One region of the Carboxydothermus ferrireducens DSM 11255 genome, then DNA from elsewhere that is predicted to be linked to it. Evidence: riboswitches for the same ligand, from Rfam matches in the RefSeq annotation. Region 1 holds a riboswitch; each other region holds the start of a gene.
The links. A riboswitch is a leader RNA that binds a small molecule or an ion and turns the genes downstream of it on or off. The one in region 1 is predicted to bind cyclic di-GMP.
Positions count from the first base shown of each region.

Region 1 (3,274 bases):
CCAAAGGCTAATACAGAAGATTCAACAGCCTTAATTTGTTCTTTAATAAAAGCATCAACATTGTCCGAGGTCTTTATTACTTCATTAGCATCGTTTTGTACTGATAATATTATTTTTGTAATTTCATCGGTGGAACTTTTGGACTTCTCGGCAAGTTTTCGGACTTCTTCGGCTACTACGGCAAATCCTTTACCGGCTTCACCCGCCCGGACTGCTTCAATGGCCGCATTTAAGGCCAGTAAATTCGTCTGGTCGGAAATCTCGGTTATGGCGTTTGTGACATTGTTTATATTCATGATTGAAGCGGCAAGAGTTTTTATCTTTTCAACTACCAACTCAAACGCTGATTTTATTTGCTGGATGGATTTTACGAGATTATCCATTTCTTTTTTACCCGCATTGGCTTTAGTTGCTGTATTTTCAGTTAACGCTGCTATGTTTGTTAAATCCTGAGCCTGCGTTGAAGCTCCAGCTGAAACCTGCTGCATTGCTTTAGCAACCTCCTGGGCTGATGCTGCCATCTCCTCGGAAGTTGCCGAAAGATTTTCCGATTCTTTAGTAAGTAAAGTGGATTTTTCCTTTATTTGGGTCGCAATTTCACTAAAGGACTGTACCATAACGTTCATGCTGGAAGCAAGAATTCCTACTTCATCTTTGCTATCGTAATCGATGGTTACACTCAGGTCTCCTTTAGCTATTTGATCTACCTTGGCGGTTAAATCAGTGAGGGGTTTTGCAACCTTTCTTATTGTTAAAATCATCGTTAGCACTGATAAGAAAATACTGAATAAAATAATTATGCCAATCAAAGTGCTCTGTTTTTTCCCTTTTTCCTCATGCTTTTCTAAATGTTTTTTAAATAAGCTTTTTTGTTCTTCAGCCTTTTTTAATAAAATTTCTTTAAGCACGCGCCATTTAGGCGTTTCCTTCTGGGCATGCAAGGTAACGGCTTCAGCGGTTTTTCCAGAGATAGCAAGCTTTTGAGCTTCGACCTTTAGCTGGTGATCTTCTTCCCAGAGAGTTCTTACTTTTTCAAGATCTTGTTTCATCGTACCTGAAGCTAATTTAATTGCTTCTTCATTGGCTTTTATAAATGCTTCATGAGCTTTATCATAGTTTTTCCTGGCGTTTTCATCTTTAGGGTTTAAAATAATATTTCTTGTTGCCTGGCCCGTTTGCAATCCCTGGGCATACATCTCGTTTAAATTTATGAGTAAAGCCTGTTCAACATTTATTATTTTGTTAAGTTCTTTATCTGTTGCAGTTACATAGTTAAGAAAAAAGGCAAAAATTACTACTAAAATAAGAATATTGGCAATACCGGTGCTAAATAAAAGTTTCTTGATACTCAAAAGCCCCACCCTCCTTTTTTAGTTTTTCAAGCACCTAAAAAAGAAAATTTAAAATCCTCCTGCCAAAAGGCGGAGGATTTTTGAGCCCTAACACACCTTTGGCAGCTGGCTGGCATAGCCTTACGGCTTTAGCCCCTGTAGCTTTGCGCCCCCGGCTTTCGCCGGGTTTGCTATTGTCAAAGGGTGAATCTTGTTATGATTTATAATATGTGACATTTTCGACATGTTTTGCAATATTATAACATAACATTTTCCATTTGTATCTTTTTAATATTGGCATACTTAATAAAAACCCTGATTTTACCAGGGTTTCTTTCTTATCCTTGTTCCCAGAAAGCTTTCGTCCGATATCGTGCAGTACGGTCCCCCAGTTTAAGATTTTAAGTTCGTCTCCGGAAAAACCAGAATCGTAGTGAAAAGTTTATTTTTAATTTCTATAAAGAAGGAGTGATTAACCCCAGTCCTCTCACAACACCGGACGTACCGTCCGGTATACAGCGGTTTATGAGTTTACACGAAGTTGTTTATGCACCAGCAAGAAAGGTTTAACTTTCCGGACATTTCTCGGAAAAACGAACACAATTTCTTCCTGAAGCTTTGGCTGCATACAGCATTTGGTCAGCGCGCATTAATAACGTATCAAGCGTATCTCCGGGACAGTAACCAGTTACCCCAAAACTGGCGGTCACCCGGCCTACGCCCGGAATCTCCAGCATGCTTAACTGCTCCCGCAACTCTTCCACTAAGCCTGCTGCTTTTTCCACTGGAGTATCCGGTAAGAGAATCACAAACTCTTCCCCACCCCAGCGGGCCAGACAGTCGGTTTGACGAATCCTGTTTTTAATCAAATTTGCCAGGGTTTTTAAAACCAAATCGCCAGCAGCATGTCCAAAACGGTCATTTACATTCTTAAAATGGTCGATATCTAACATAATTAACGCAAAGGGCATTTTAGTCCTTTTGGCACGTTCTATTTCCCGTTCTAACATTTCTGTAAAATAACGGCGGTTGTAAGCCTGGGTTAAATAATCGGTAATGGATAAGCGGTAAAGTTGTTCCTCCAGCTTTTTGCGCTCCGTAAGATCTATAAAAGTCTCAATTAACTTTTCGCCGCTTTTAGTTTTAAGTCGTTTAACGATTTTAAGTACAGGCAATTGAGAGCCATCCACTCTATGTAAAATCCGCTCTGCCCAATCCATTTCCTGACCTACCGCTGTAATCGGACATAATCCCTTACTTTCCGGAAATATTTCAAAGCAGCTTTTGCCAATAATCTCTTCCGGAGATGCTCCAATCATCGCAGCAGCTTCCAGGTTTACGTTTTCAATCCTGAAAGTTTTAGCATCAACGACCATAACTCCAGCCGGCATACTGTCAAGAATAAGCCGTAAAAATTCCTCTTGCTCCCTTATTTCTTCTTCCATTTTTTTATATTTTGTTACATCGATAATATAGTGAAGATAGGTGTTTTCATCGATCGGTACCCACCAGATATTCCAGAATAAACCATCCAAATTTACCTCGCAATTTTCTTTTTGCTTTCGGTTTAAAGCCTCATCCGTCCGGCAAAAATAACACTTGGTACCGGGCAGCGGTTTTCCGGTGTTTTCAAAAAATTGACGCTCAACAGGAGAAATAGTTTTTAAATGATGAATGCTGTGCCAGCAATAATCGCCAACTACTGCTCCCCGTTCCTTTGCCACCTGATTTAAGGCAATTATTTGTCGTTCTCTGTTAATGAGATATGTAGGATTGGGTAAGGCTTCTAACATCAAACGGAGCTGTTCTTCTTTACGCCTGTTTTCCTCTTCCAGCGCTTTCCTTTCGGTCAAATCAATAACCAGGGCCAGGCACAATTTTTCTCCCCGGTAGTCAAAAAGCTGCAGGTGAACTTCTACGGGATATAGCGAACCATCCTTCCG
Region 1 is NZ_KE386562.1:66,730-70,003, reverse strand. Features, by position in the region: gene CARFE_RS16785 (methyl-accepting chemotaxis protein) at 1-1,352, opposite strand, end outside; cyclic di-GMP riboswitch class I at 1,450-1,534, opposite strand; gene CARFE_RS15820 (diguanylate cyclase) at 1,898-3,274, opposite strand, start outside.

Region 2 (3,274 bases), on a different contig from region 1:
CTTGATTTTCAAAATTATAGTTTGGAAAAAATTTCCTACTTTCAAAAAAGTTAAAAGGGTCAACTATCAATTGTGCAGTTCTTCTTCCATATAGAGGGCTTTTATAGCTTAAAATCTCTTTCTCAATGAAACTTACAGAAGAGCCACAAATAATTAAAAAAAGTTTGGTATCTTTTAAATAATGATCTATTAAATTTTGCAGAAGAGATGGAATGCCTTTATTGGAATTAACTATATAGGGAAATTCATCAATAACAACAACCAAACGTTTATCTTTCGCCTGTTGTGCTAAAAAAAGAAACGCTTTTTCCCATGATTCAAATCTGCTTACGAATCCATCAAGGCCAAAATAGGATAATATTTTATCTGAAAAAGATTCTAGAGCAATTTTATCATTGTATTCTTCAGCAACAAAAAATATCGACGGCTTATCTTTACAAAATTCGGTTAATAATGTAGTTTTCCCCACACGTCTTCTGCCATACATAACTATAAAATGAAATTTGTTTTCGTTGTAAAGTTTATTTAAGGTTTTAAGCTCATATTGTCTGCCAATAAACATTAAATTCACCTCGCTAACTTATGAGTTACTAACTTTAAAGTTAGTAATTTTAGAGTTAATAAAATTATAACACAACATTTTTAGTATATCCAAGTATTTGTTCATTATACGTGTTACAGCTCAAAGCAAACCCCCGCTTTCTATTTTCATAAGCAGGGGCAAATTAAAAACAATTTGAAAGCACTGCTCTTAACTGCAGTGCTTTTTTAATCTTTAAATTATAAACCAATCATTCCATATCCCGCTTCTTTCTCTTTGTTTCCAGTAATATAATCTATATTTTCTTTCAGAAGCTTCACTATCTTTCTATCAACAATTTCCTTCGCTGCCATATCGGTTAATATATCTAAAGCTTCCTTCACATCCAGTGCTTCCCGGTAAGGCCGTTTCTCAGTTAATGCCACCCACTTATCAGCCACCGCAATAATCCTGGAAGGAACACATAACTCATCTCCAGAAAGCTTAAAGGGATATCCCTGGCCGTTTGGCTGCTCGTGGTGGTATCCTGCCCACCTGGCCAAATCTTCAAATCCAGAAATTTTATTCAGCATATGATAGGTAAAGTAAGGATGAGTTTTTATTAATTCAAATTCCACGTCGGTTAAAGGCCCGTTTTTTTCTAAAATTTTATTTGGAACTCCAAGTTTTCCAATGTCATGAACGAGTCCGGCAATTTCTATTAATGTCGTTATTTCTGTAAGTCCTGCAATTTCGGCAAGCTGCCTGCTTAAAACAGCAACACCTAAGGAATGGGTGCTTGTAAAAGGACTTTTGGCGTCAATAATATAGGCAAAGGGAAGTACTAAAAGTCTTAGTTCTTGTTCCCCAGCTATAATTCTTGCTTCAGGTCTTAATTCCTGAAGTCTTTCTTCAATATAATGCTCATCAAGGTCAAACCAGAAGCTTTCCTTCTTAGAAATCTCTAAAAACGCTTCTACAACTAATTCGTTGAAAAGTATATTTGTATTTTTAGTTAAGTAACGTTCTATCTCACTGCGCTGGAGCAACGCAAGACTTCTTTGTTTAAGAAGTAATTCAATCTGATCAGCAACAAAAATAATTTGGCTTAAAAGGTAATTGGTTTTATATCGTTCTTACGGCGGATAACCTATAAATTTACGGTGGTGCAGTCTGATTACTTCAGCTACTTCCCTATAAAAAATGGTACATCTTTTAAAAGTTTATAACCCAGCTCTGCATGTTTAGTATCGTATTTATCAATTGAAGATATATCATCCACATTCATCAATCGAGCTCCTGCAGCTAAATCATGAAGATATGCTGCCCAAAAAAGTGTTTCGTAATCTTTCTTTTCAAGCTTTAGCTTATTACCAATAGTTGCAGCAATATAGGCTACTCTTTCATGGTGGTGGGCAAATCTTTCTTTTGTAAACTCTAATGCTCTTGTCAAAGCAACAACTACATCAGTTAAATCAACTGTATACATTCCCTCTACCTCTTTTCATTGCATTTTTGCATGAAAAAATCTCCCTCCTGCCGTAAGGCATAAGGGAGATTTTAGTTTTCTACCTTAAACTTTTTAATCAACCTTTATGCCTTACATTAGGCAGCTGGCTGGCATAGCCTTACGGCCTTAGCCCCTGTAGCTTTGCGCCCCCGGCTTTCGCCGGGTTTGCCTTTGTCGAATACAAGTACTACAAAATTCTTTGCTCTTTTGCTGCAAATAGCAGTACATTAAGTGCTTCCTAAATTACTGCAAAAATACAGTCTTGTTTTTTCCACTGTTTTTGGCACGATAAAGAGCTTCATCAGCCCTCTGAATAATTTTCTCCACACTATAATTGTCTTCTTCTTCTAAGACGGCAACACCAAAGCTTGCTGTAAGTTTAATCTCAATATTTTTCCGGCTCAAGTGGAACATACGTTTTTCAACATCCTCACGGATTCTCTCCGCGATTTTTACTGCCATATTTTCATCTACTTTGCTTAAAAAAATTACAAACTCTTCTCCCCCAAATCTTGCAACAAAGTCGTATTTACGGCACATATTTTTTAAAACACCGGCAAACTCTCTTAATACCTTATCTCCTGCTTCGTGGCCATAATTATCATTAATTTTTTTAAAATCATCAATATCAATCACAATAATACCCACTTTTTCCTGTAACCTTTTACTCCGAGCCAGCTCCGATTCCGCTCTTTGAAAGAAAGCTCTCCTGTTGTAAACTCCAGTTAAAAAATCATACTTTGCTAATTTCTTCAATTTTTCTTCATACAATTTAAAAGGTGTAATATCTCGTTCAATCCTTACCACACGGTAAATCTCTCCCCTGTTGTCTTTTACCGGGAGATATTTAGCAGATATCCACCGCACTTTACCTTTCTTATCTATTATCCTGAACCTCGACGTAAAAAACCCAAATTTCTTTATTCTCGTTAATACATTTTCAGCATTTAAAAACTTTTTAAATTTTTCCAAATCCCTGGGATGTACTATTTCATCTCAGTGATTAGTGTTCTCTTTTGTTTCATTTACAGTAAAACCGTAAATCTTTTTAAAAGCCGAATTTTCATATAAAACTTTTCCTGTTCTTAAATCTTTAAGAATTAATATTTCTTCGACATTTTCTGTAACTTGCTCCAAGATAATTTCCCGCTCTTTGTTTTCGGTTATATCTGTAAATACAGTCACCACATATCCCTTTTCCGGGCTGAAAACATTTATTTTATACCATCTGTTACAGTTTTCAA
Region 2 is NZ_ATYG01000048.1:1,735-5,008, forward strand. Features, by position in the region: gene CARFE_RS0112080 (ATP-binding protein) at 1-562, opposite strand, end outside; gene CARFE_RS0112085 (HD-GYP domain-containing protein) at 781-1,569, opposite strand; gene CARFE_RS0112090 (HD domain-containing protein) at 1,707-2,009, opposite strand; cyclic di-GMP riboswitch class I at 2,126-2,210, opposite strand; gene CARFE_RS15135 (GGDEF domain-containing protein) at 2,274-2,837, opposite strand; partial or broken gene CARFE_RS16870 (PAS domain-containing protein) at 2,844-3,020, opposite strand; gene CARFE_RS0112100 (PAS domain-containing protein) at 3,027-3,274, opposite strand, start outside.
Region 2: linked by a shared signal. The riboswitch ahead of CARFE_RS0112090 (HD domain-containing protein) and the one ahead of CARFE_RS16785 (methyl-accepting chemotaxis protein) in region 1 are both predicted to bind cyclic di-GMP.

Region 3 (3,274 bases), on a different contig from region 1:
ATGCCACTGCCCAGCAAATCATGTTTCAATTAAGACAGATAGTGGGAAGTGCTGTTTCCGGTCTTACCGAAACTGCAACCTACAATGGCAAGACGGTTACTTTAAATAGTTTAATGGCTATAGGCATATCTACTTCCGGAAAGGAAGCCACCCTTTCCTTGGATGAAAATAAACTTACGGAGCTCATCAAGCAAAATGCAAAAGCTGTAGGGGAAATTTTCACCAATGCCGCAGCAAATGGGGTAATGGACCGGTTAAAGCCCTATGTCGAAAGTTTAGCTATTTATGCCACAGCCAATGGCGCCCATACCGATGCTATTCTGGTGACTAAAGATAAGTCTCTTGCCGAACAAATAAAAGATATCCAGGAACAAATTGATCGGTTTAACGATTATTTAACGAGAAAAGAAGAAGAACTCTGGAATAAATTTACCATGTTAGAAAAAGCAATGGCTGGATTACAGACTCAAAGTAACTGGTTAGCGGCACAAATTGGCTTACAGTCTGCTAAGAAATAATCGAGGTGAGATAAATGAATAACCCCTATGCTCAATACCAAACACAAAATATCGCTACCGCCCCGCCGGAAAAATTATTAATTATGCTGTATGACGGTGCAATTAAATTTTTAAAACAAGGGCTTAAGGCTTTGGATGAGAAAAAATACGATGATTTTAGCTATTATATCAGCCGTACGCAGGACATAATTTCCGAATTGATGGTTACTCTGGATATGGATTATGAAATTTCCAAAAATCTTTATCAGCTTTATGATTACTTTATGTACCGGCTAATTCATGGAAGTGTCAAGAAAGACCGCCAGAGTATCGAAGAAGTGCAAAAACACTTGGAAGAACTGAGAGAAGCCTGGGTTCAAGCGGCTGCTGCTAAAGAGAAAGCTACTATTTAAAGGATGATAATGGTGAAAACTTCTAAGGAAATTCTTAATGAGCTTAAAAGGCTTCAGGAAAAAATTACATCTTCAAAAGATGAATTGGTGATAACTGATGAATTCCAGAAAATAAATGAAAAATTTAAAAAATATTATTCGGGAGAAGAAGAGATTACGATTGAGGAAATTCAGGAATTATTACCGGTGTATGAAAAAACGATAAAGCTTTTAGAAGAGGAAAAGAAAAAAATTTTAACAGAAATTGAAAAAGTGAAAAGAGAAAAAAAGGTGATTAATTCATATTTAGCAAAAGGCTTTCAAGTGGAAGGTATTTTCTTAGATAAAAAACGTTAATTCCCCACAAAGGGGGGATAAATGGTGATTATACCCAATATTGACCCATTGTTTTTACAAAAATACCGGGAGCAGGTAAAGCCGAAAGTACCGGAGATAAAAAAGACTGCCGATGAAGTGCGGTATGAGCCGGAGTATGACGGAGAAAAGGAGTTTATCCCGAAGCTTGCGGCGGATGTGTTTCACCGGGTAATCAACTTTTTAAACCCGGCGCTGGAATTTGTTTATGATGAGCAGGAAGAAGTGGGGTATGTCATTGATAAGCTGAAAAACCGGGTATTAAAACGAGTTAGCTTAGAGCATTTAAAAACGGCGTTTACCGACCTGACCAAAACCATAGGGCTTTTGCTGGACGAGAGGGTGTAGACCCTCTTTTTTTGTTTTCGTTTTATATTGACAATTTTCGTTATTTTTTATAAGTTAATTTTTGTGAAAGATTTCCTCGAAAAGTTTGGCAAAACCGGCGAAAGCCGGCGACGCAAAGCTAAAGGGGCTAAGGCGGGTAACCGCTATGCCAGCCAGCTGCCGGGGGTAGGGATTAAAGCCTCCTTGGGCAGGAGGTTTTTATTTTTTGTGAAAGCAAAGATATCTTGCTGAATTTTTTTTGGAAAAAGTTAAAATAAAATTGAGAAGGTAAAGGAATTTAGCTCATTTTGTCAAATATATATAGAAAGTTATGAAAAAAGGGGAGAAGCGGATGGACCTTTTTGGAGGGGTTACCTACAACCTTTTGAAACTGGGGATTGATGCTGCGACAATCCGCCAGCAGGCGATTGCCCATAACATTGCCAACGTCAATACTCCGGGGTACCGGAAGGAAGTAGTGGTGTTTGAGGAAAAGGTTCAGGAATTTTTAAACCAAAAAAAAGGTAATTTTTCTTTAAAAACTACCCATCCTCGCCATCTAACTGCTAAAGGGTTCAGTTTACCTTTTGCAGAAGTTAAGCGAGAAACTTCTACTGCCATGAGAATTGACAAAAATAACGTGGACATCGAAACGGAAATGGTAGATTTGGCTTATAACCAGCTTTATTATGAAACGGCTGTGGAGCGGTTAAAAGGCACCCTTGCTTCTTTAGAAATGGTGATTACCGGTGGAAGGAGGTAAGTGTAGATGGCATTTTTTAGTTCTTTCCAAATAACCGCTTCGGCCCTTACCGCCCACCGTTTATGGCTGGATACGATAGTGGATAACATTGCCAATGCCAACACTACCCGGACGCCTGCAGGTGGTACCTACAATCGAAAAGACGTGGTTTTTGAGGAAATTCTGGAGGCGAAGACCGGGTTTAAAGGCGGCGGGGTCAGGGTCAGTCAGATTGTAGAAGATACCAAAACTCCCTACCGCTATGTCTTTAACCCTAACCATCCCGATGCGGATCCCAATACCGGTTTAGTAAAATATCCCAACGTTAATATCAACGATGAGATAGTAAATTTACTGGCTGCTCAGAGGGCGTACGAAGCCAATGTTACGGTGTTCAATACGGCTAAAGCCATGTATGCGAAGGCTCTCGAGCTTAGCCGTTAGGAGGGGTTATTATGGAGATTACCGGCATTTCTTTTTCCAAAACTATCCTGCCTAATAATTCGGCACAATCAACAAAAACTTTAGATTTTGAAAAGAAACTTGCTGAGGCTTTAGATAAAGTTAACGAAAAACAGCTGAAAGCCGAGCAAGTGACCCAGGATTTTTTAGCCGGGAAAGTGGATGATATTCACCAGGTTTTAATTTTGGCCCAGGAAGCTAAATTGAGTTTGGAATTAGCGGTGGAGGTTCGCAACAAAATAGTTGAGGCCTATCAGGAAATTAGCCGGATGCAGATTTAATCATGGACGGAATAGGGGGAAATAAATGGATTTTCAGAGCCTCCTGGCAAGTATAAAGGAACGTTTCCAAAATTTAAGCAGCTTTCAAAAGCGGGTTTACGGGATTTTACTACTTACGGCGGTACTGTCATTGTTGCTCGGGTATATTTTTTTGGGACGGCCCAGTTATACTCCTTTGGCTACCGGTTTAGATGCCAA
Region 3 is NZ_ATYG01000014.1:29,440-32,713, forward strand. Features, by position in the region: gene fliD (flagellar filament capping protein FliD) at 1-518, shown strand, start outside; gene fliS (flagellar export chaperone FliS) at 533-910, shown strand; gene CARFE_RS0105915 (hypothetical protein) at 920-1,246, shown strand; gene CARFE_RS0105920 (hypothetical protein) at 1,268-1,612, shown strand; cyclic di-GMP riboswitch class I at 1,690-1,776, shown strand; gene flgB (flagellar basal body rod protein FlgB) at 1,944-2,354, shown strand; gene flgC (flagellar basal body rod protein FlgC) at 2,361-2,777, shown strand; gene fliE (flagellar hook-basal body complex protein FliE) at 2,789-3,076, shown strand; gene fliF (flagellar basal-body MS-ring/collar protein FliF) at 3,102-3,274, shown strand, end outside.
Region 3: linked by a shared signal. The riboswitch ahead of flgB (flagellar basal body rod protein FlgB) and the one ahead of CARFE_RS16785 (methyl-accepting chemotaxis protein) in region 1 are both predicted to bind cyclic di-GMP.